Regions from separate parts of the Exiguobacterium sp. R-39 genome, predicted to be linked through region 1. Evidence: riboswitches for the same ligand, from Rfam matches in the RefSeq annotation. Region 1 holds a riboswitch; each other region holds the start of a gene.
The links. A riboswitch is a leader RNA that binds a small molecule or an ion and turns the genes downstream of it on or off. The one in region 1 is predicted to bind S-adenosylmethionine.
Positions count from the first base shown of each region.

Region 2: it holds a riboswitch for S-adenosylmethionine, as region 1 does, so the genes downstream of both, ACP26N_RS02380 (2,3-diketo-5-methylthiopentyl-1-phosphate enolase) here and metK (methionine adenosyltransferase) in region 1, are expected to answer to the same signal.
Region 3: it holds a riboswitch for S-adenosylmethionine, as region 1 does, so the genes downstream of both, msrA (peptide-methionine (S)-S-oxide reductase MsrA) here and metK (methionine adenosyltransferase) in region 1, are expected to answer to the same signal.

Region 1 covers NZ_CP187965.1:2,330,399-2,332,664, reverse strand. Annotated here, with positions in the region: gene pckA (phosphoenolpyruvate carboxykinase (ATP)) at 1-436, opposite strand, end outside; SAM riboswitch class I at 669-795, shown strand; gene metK (methionine adenosyltransferase) at 923-2,131, shown strand.
Region 2 covers NZ_CP187965.1:440,491-442,756, forward strand. Annotated here, with positions in the region: gene ACP26N_RS02375 (2-hydroxy-3-keto-5-methylthiopentenyl-1-phosphate phosphatase) at 1-50, opposite strand, end outside; gene ACP26N_RS02380 (2,3-diketo-5-methylthiopentyl-1-phosphate enolase) at 47-1,237, opposite strand; SAM riboswitch class I at 1,318-1,419, opposite strand; SAM riboswitch class I at 1,628-1,730, shown strand; gene mtnK (S-methyl-5-thioribose kinase) at 1,809-2,266, shown strand, end outside.
Region 3 covers NZ_CP187965.1:417,812-420,077, reverse strand. Annotated here, with positions in the region: gene ACP26N_RS02260 (amidohydrolase) at 1-1,106, shown strand, start outside; SAM riboswitch class I at 1,178-1,281, shown strand; gene msrA (peptide-methionine (S)-S-oxide reductase MsrA) at 1,386-1,916, shown strand; gene ACP26N_RS02250 (DMT family transporter) at 2,016-2,266, opposite strand, start outside.

The DNA of each region.
Region 1 (2,266 bases):
AGGCCGCAACCGTAGGATATTCGCGTAAGAATAGCTGTTTCGCAAACAAATTATGCCAAGCATATTCGGTTACGACGCGCACTGGAAGGGTGAAATGCGTATCGGCACCAGCAGCAGCTTCTGTGTAGTAAAGTTGATCTGCTTCGTTCATATAACGAAGAACTTTTTGTAACAGTTGCTCGAATTTGTCCGATTCCATTGGTTGATTGACATGACCCCAATCGATATGCATCTCACACGATTGATCACGGACGATGAACTTGTCTTTCGGTGAACGACCTGTAAATTTCCCCGTTTCTACAGACAAAGCACCATTTTCTGCAAGAACTCCTTCTTTGTTGCGAATCGCATGTTCGACTAGTTCAGCAACTGACAGTTGTTTGAACACATGCTCCTTCTTGAGTAGCTCTTCGATATTCAGGACCGTCATCGGCATCCTGACCCCACCTTTCCCCTACGTTGGTTTTAGCTCTACTATTAGTATGACACATTTATTATATATGACATACTAATGACAGGGCAATCATTTTCCTGCGCTGATTTCTATTTATCTGGAAACGCTTTCAGCATTAACAGTTTAACATCTCTTCCGAAATTTTTCGACTAGAAATTAAAACGTTGCTTGACAGAGTGAGCACAAGTTTATATCATGTAATTCGTAACGGATACTCTTATTCTGAGCAGGTGGAGGGAACAAGGCCCGAAGAAACCCGGCAACCGTCTTATATTAATTTCATCATTAATGTAGGAAAAGGTGCTCTCCTGAAGCGAAGTAAACACTTCGAACGATAAGAGGGTAAAGGAAGAACGCACAACCTTTCCCTGACCATTTTTGGACATGGAAAGGTTTTTTTCATTTTACCGTCCCACTCAACTAGGGGAAATGAGTACACCGTCAAATTCTTTTTTGGGAGGGTCAAACATGACAAACCTTAATCGCCGACTATTTACGTCGGAATCAGTAACTGAAGGTCACCCGGATAAAATCTGTGACCAGATTTCGGATTCAATTTTGGATGCAATTCTTGCAGCCGATCCAAACGCACGTGTTGCGGCAGAAACTTCTGTCACGACAGGACTCGTATTAGTAGCTGGAGAAATCACGACATCAACTTACGTGGATATCCCGAAAGTCGTTCGTGAAACTATTCGTGAAATCGGCTATACACGCGCTAAATACGGTTTCGATGCAGACACTTGTGCTGTATTGACATCAATCGATGAGCAGTCAGCAGACATCGCTCTCGGTGTGGACCAAGCGCTTGAAGCACGCGAAGGAAACATGTCCGATGAAGAAATCGATGCGATCGGAGCAGGAGACCAAGGTCTGATGTTCGGTTATGCAACGAAAGAAACACCGGAACTCATGCCACTTCCAATCTCGCTTTCACACAAACTGGCTCGTCGTTTGGCAGAGGTCCGCAAAACGGGGCAACTCGATTACCTCCGTCCGGATGGTAAAACGCAAGTTACGGTTGAATACAACGAGAACAATGAACCTGTTCGCGTCGATACAATCGTCATCTCGACACAACATGCAGAAGAAGTGACGCTTGAGCAAATTCAAGCTGATCTGAAAGAACATGTCATCGCACCGGTCATCCCGGCAGAGTACATCGATGCAGACACAAAATTCTTCATCAACCCGACTGGTCGTTTCGTCATCGGCGGACCACAAGGAGATGCAGGGTTGACAGGTCGTAAAATCATCGTTGATACGTATGGCGGATATGCACGTCACGGCGGTGGAGCGTTCTCTGGTAAAGATCCAACGAAAGTCGACCGTTCAGCTGCTTACGCAGCACGTTATGTCGCGAAAAACCTGGTTGCATCTGGTCTTGCGGACAAAGCAGAAGTTCAACTTGCTTACGCAATCGGTGTGGCGCACCCGGTTTCAATCGCAGTCGATACGTTCGGTACAGGAAAACTTCCTGAAGCGCAACTCGTTGAATTAATCGCAGAAAACTTTGATCTCCGTCCTGCAGGGATCATCAAGATGCTTGATCTCCGCCGTCCGATTTATCGTCAGACAGCAGCTTATGGTCACTTCGGTCGTACAGACATCGAATTACCATGGGAGCAAACAGATAAAGCCGCTACTCTTGAAGAGCAGGCAAAACGTTTCGCATAATCCTGAGTTCAGAAACTCCCTTTTAAGGGTGTTTCTGAACTTTTTTTGTTTCTCCGGAACTTTGCAGGGAAACGACTGAAATTTCTAGAAAAGGGTAAAAGAACATGAGCCTGTAAAAGGAAAAGGGGGATTTCG
Region 2 (2,266 bases), 1.2 Mb from region 1:
TCGTGTTCCGTCACCGTGCCGTCGAAGTCACATAAAATCCGAGTCGTCATTTCGTGATCCCCCAGGCGTCAAGGGCGACCCGTAATTCTTCCTGCCGCGTTGCGGCACTTGTCAGCGATTCTCCGGTCAGTGCGGCGTCGAGCGCCTGACGAAATGCAAGGACACCGGCCGCTGCCCCTTGCGGATGACCGTGAACGCCGCCTCCGGCATTGATGACCGAATCGGTACCGAAATCACGGACGAGCTGAGCGACGAGGCCGGGATGGATGCCGGCGGACGGAACCGGCAGAATCGTCTTCGTTTCTCCGATTCGCGTCGCTTCAACGGCGATCCCGCGGGCCAAATCTTTGGCGAGTGCAACGTTACCATAGGGAGACGGGAACAATGTCAAGTCAGCACCGGCCAGTCGGGGTAACGTTCCAAGCAGAACAGGAGCCGAAATACCGTATTCAGGACTTGCGATCAAGGCACCGCTTAAGGCCGGGTGATTAAAAATCGGGACGGAAATGTCCGCATCGGCAGCCAACTCGCGCAGGACATCGAGTCCGTATGTAAACGTGTTGAGCAGGAAGGCCGTGGCACCTGCTTCAATCAGGCGTTTTGCCTGTTCCTTCAAGCCGAAGACGGGACCGCTTAACGTAATTGCATAAAGCGCCCGTTTGCCGGTGCGTTCATAATGGGCGTCGAGGACTTCCCGTCCGATCCGTGCCCGGTCGAGTGCCGGCGTCAACGGATTGTCGTATAGAATCTCATCATCTTTAACGAGATCGATGCCGCCCGCGAGCTGTGCTTCGAGTTGTTCCTGTAAAAAGACGAGGTCCCGTCCGATGACTCCTTTAAATATGCTCATCAACAGGGGACGGTCATGGACCTGAATCAATTGACGGACTCCTTCAATCCCGAATTTGGCACCGGGAAAGTCGTTCGTGAATGACGAGGGAAGCTGTAAGTCGGTTAACTTGATTTGTCCATCGAGCGACAGTTTACCGAAGACCGTCGTTAAGATAGCGGAAAAGTCCCGTGAGACGTTGTGTTCCGGATAACGGATCGTAATGTAACCTTTGCCGTCATGTTCTTCTGTATGGACGACCTGTCCTTTAAAGGATTCCAGTTGTTGTTGTTCCAAGTGATTTAAATCGGTCCATGAACCGACCGTCAGACCGAGCGCGATTTGCTCTGCCCGTTTCGGCAACTGATCAGTCGTTCCGAGTTGGTATGTTGCGGTAATGTACGCCATATGAATCGTCTCTCCCTTATTGAAAAATACAAAAATGGTCCCTCGTCAATGACAAGAGACCATGAAAAATTGCGCGTGGACTCTTATCTGTCAGCGTATTAGCTGCAAGAATTAGCACCGTGCCAAGTGGTCGGTTGCTGCGACATCGTAGGGCTCGTCCCTCCGTCTGCTCTTGATAAGAATTGGATGAAATTGTGAAATCTAATTGCAATTTTTACATGAGATCCATCACTTGTCAAACTATATTTTGAAAATTTATTTTTTTGAAAATACTTCTTCTATAGACGGTTCCGTTTTTGAATCCGTTTCACTAAAAATTGGAATTGACAGACGGCCAGCAACGCACGTAGTATTCAAATCAACATCAAATCACATGACAACTACATATGACTCTTATCGTGAGTTGGCAGAGGGAATTGGCCCGAAGACGCCGCAGCAACCGACCATCCGGCACGGTGCTACATCCAACAGACATTCGTCTGAGAGATAAGAGGACGGAGTATTCTGCCGCGCCTCTTTTCTTTGACGAAAAGAGGCGTTTTTTCGTGTGATCAACAAGGAGGAAACCAGAATGGGATACCAAGCATTTACAGTACAGGACGCGATTGAACGGGTCCGGACACTCGGATTAATCGGCAATGAACCGGTGACGGCAGAAGAGATCGGGGACGGGAATTTAAATCTCGTTTTCCGGATTCAGGAAGGAGAAAAACGGCTGATTTTAAAGCAGGCGTTGCCATATGCGAAAGTCGTCGGGGAAAGCTGGCCGCTGTCGCTCGAACGGGCCTGGATTGAACAATCGGCCTTAAAAGAATTCGCAAAAGTCGCTGTTCCTTTCGTTCCGCACGTCTACCATGCGAGCAAGGAAGAAGCGTTTACGGTGATGGAGGATTTGTCGCATTTGACGATCGCCCGGACCGGCTTGCTCGAAGGGGAAAAGTATCCGTTACTCGCGGAACACATCGGTTCGTACCTGGCGCGGACACTGTTTTATACGTCGGATTTTGCGCTTGGACCGGTCGCGAAAAA
Region 3 (2,266 bases), 1.2 Mb from region 1:
TTCACCGCCATCCGGAATTATCGTTCCAGGAAGTCCGGACGCCTGCTAAAATTGCTGCGTTTTATGATGCACTCGGTATTCCTTACCGTGCGAACGTCGGTGGCAGCGGAATCGTCGCGACACTGACCGGCACCCGTCCCGGAAAAACAATTGCGGTCCGGGCCGATTTTGATGCGTTACCGCTCCAGGAAGAAACGGAATTATCGTTCCGCTCAATCCGTCCCGGTGTCATGCATGCTTGCGGACACGACGGACACACGGCGATTGTCCTTGGACTCGCCGCTGCTTTTCAAGCCATCCGGGATGAATTAACAGGTACTGTCGTCTTTATCCACCAACACGGTGAAGAAGTATTTCCGGGTGGTGCGATTCAAATGATTGAGGACGGCTGTCTCGACGGTGTCGATGCGATTTTCGGCACACACCTCGAAAATGATCTTCCGGTCGGAACGATCGGTTATCACAGCGGGCATACATTATGTGCGATCGATGAATTTGAAATCGTTGTTCATGGTCAAGGCGGTCATGCCCAAGCGCCACACCGGACGCAGGACGCACTTGTCGCCGGTGCACAGCTTGTCTGTAATCTTCAGCACCTCGTCAGCCGGCGCGTTGATCCGTTTGAGCCGGCCATCGTTGCAATCGGTTCATTTCATGCCGGAACCGCACCGAACATCGTGACCGGCGAAGCCCGGATTGTCGGAGAAATCCGGACGTTCAACGAACAACTCCGGCATCAGTTGCGCCAACAGGTGGATCTCGTCGCACGGACGACCTGCACCGGAATCGGCGCTGATTATTCCATTGATTTCACGACAGGTTACCCGTCCCTTTGGAATCATCCGGATGAAACGAAGCTCGTCCGGGAAGCGGCCGGTTTTTTGCCGGAAGCACAGGTCCGTGAAATGAAACCGATGATGGCAGCCGATGATTTTGCCTATTACCTGGAACAGGTTCCGGGCAGTTATTTCTTTACCGGCTCCGCGAAAACAGATGGACGCACGATTTATCCGCAACACCATCCGAAGTACGAAATCGATGAGCGGGCTTTACTGATCGGGGCGAAAACGTTAGGGGCGACAGTTCTTCGTGCCCTGCAAACATAAGAATTGACTTTCCACTTTTATGAATGGTATTATCATCCCAATGATAACGAACTTACATCAACTTCATATAACACTTATCAAGAGTGGACCGAGAGATCTGGATCGATGACGTCCCAGCAACCTGCGCACAGCAAGGTGCTACGACCAGCAAAGCGAAAGCTTTGGTTGATAAAAAGCGGCGACTCCTTTTGCAACCAAGCAAAGGAGTCGTTTTCGTTTTCTCGCTGTCAGAAATGAGAGCATTACGGCTCAAGAGGCCAGGAGAAAGGGAGAGATGACATGGAAAAAGCAACATTTGCAGGAGGATGTTTCTGGTGCATGGTGACACCATTTGAGGAATTACCGGGGATTCACAGTATCGTGTCCGGTTATACAGGAGGACACGTCGACAATCCGACATATGAGCAGGTCAAAACCGGAACGACCGGACATTCCGAAGTCGTCGAGATTACATTTGACCCGGCACTGTTCTCATACGAACGGTTACTCGAACTGTACTGGCCGCAAACGGATCCGACCGATGCCGGCGGACAATTCCAGGACCGTGGCATACAGTATGCCCCGGCGATTTTTTACCATACGGAAGAACAACGCCTTGCAGCGATTGCGTCACGTGATGCACTGGCTGCAACAAACCGTTTCAAACAACCGATCGTTACACGGATCGAACCGGCAGCTTCTTTCTATCCGGCGGAAGAATACCATCAGGACTTCCATAAAAAAAATCCGGCCCACTACAAAAAAGACCGGAAAGCCTCCGGCCGTGATGCCTTTATCGACGTCGCCTGGAAAGAAGAAGTATCCGTCTGATTTAAACGAAGCGTCTTTTAAAAGAGATCACCCTTTCACGCACTTTACTGTAAAAGTCGCGTGAAAGCCGTGATCTCTTTTGAGTGGTTGACGATGTTTTTAAGAAATCGCTTTGATTTCATCTGTTTGATTTGACTCGTCCACGACCTGATACCGTTTCAAGACGAAGATGCCGCTCAGCATGACGACTAAACCAATGATCTGCCCAAACGATAAATCGACTTTTGGTAAACCAAACCAGCCAAAAACGTCGACACACAACGCAAAACTGAGTTGCGAAATCAGGACGACGGAAATCGCGATGGACGGACCGAGCAGTTGAATACCCCGCATGACACAAAATACGACAC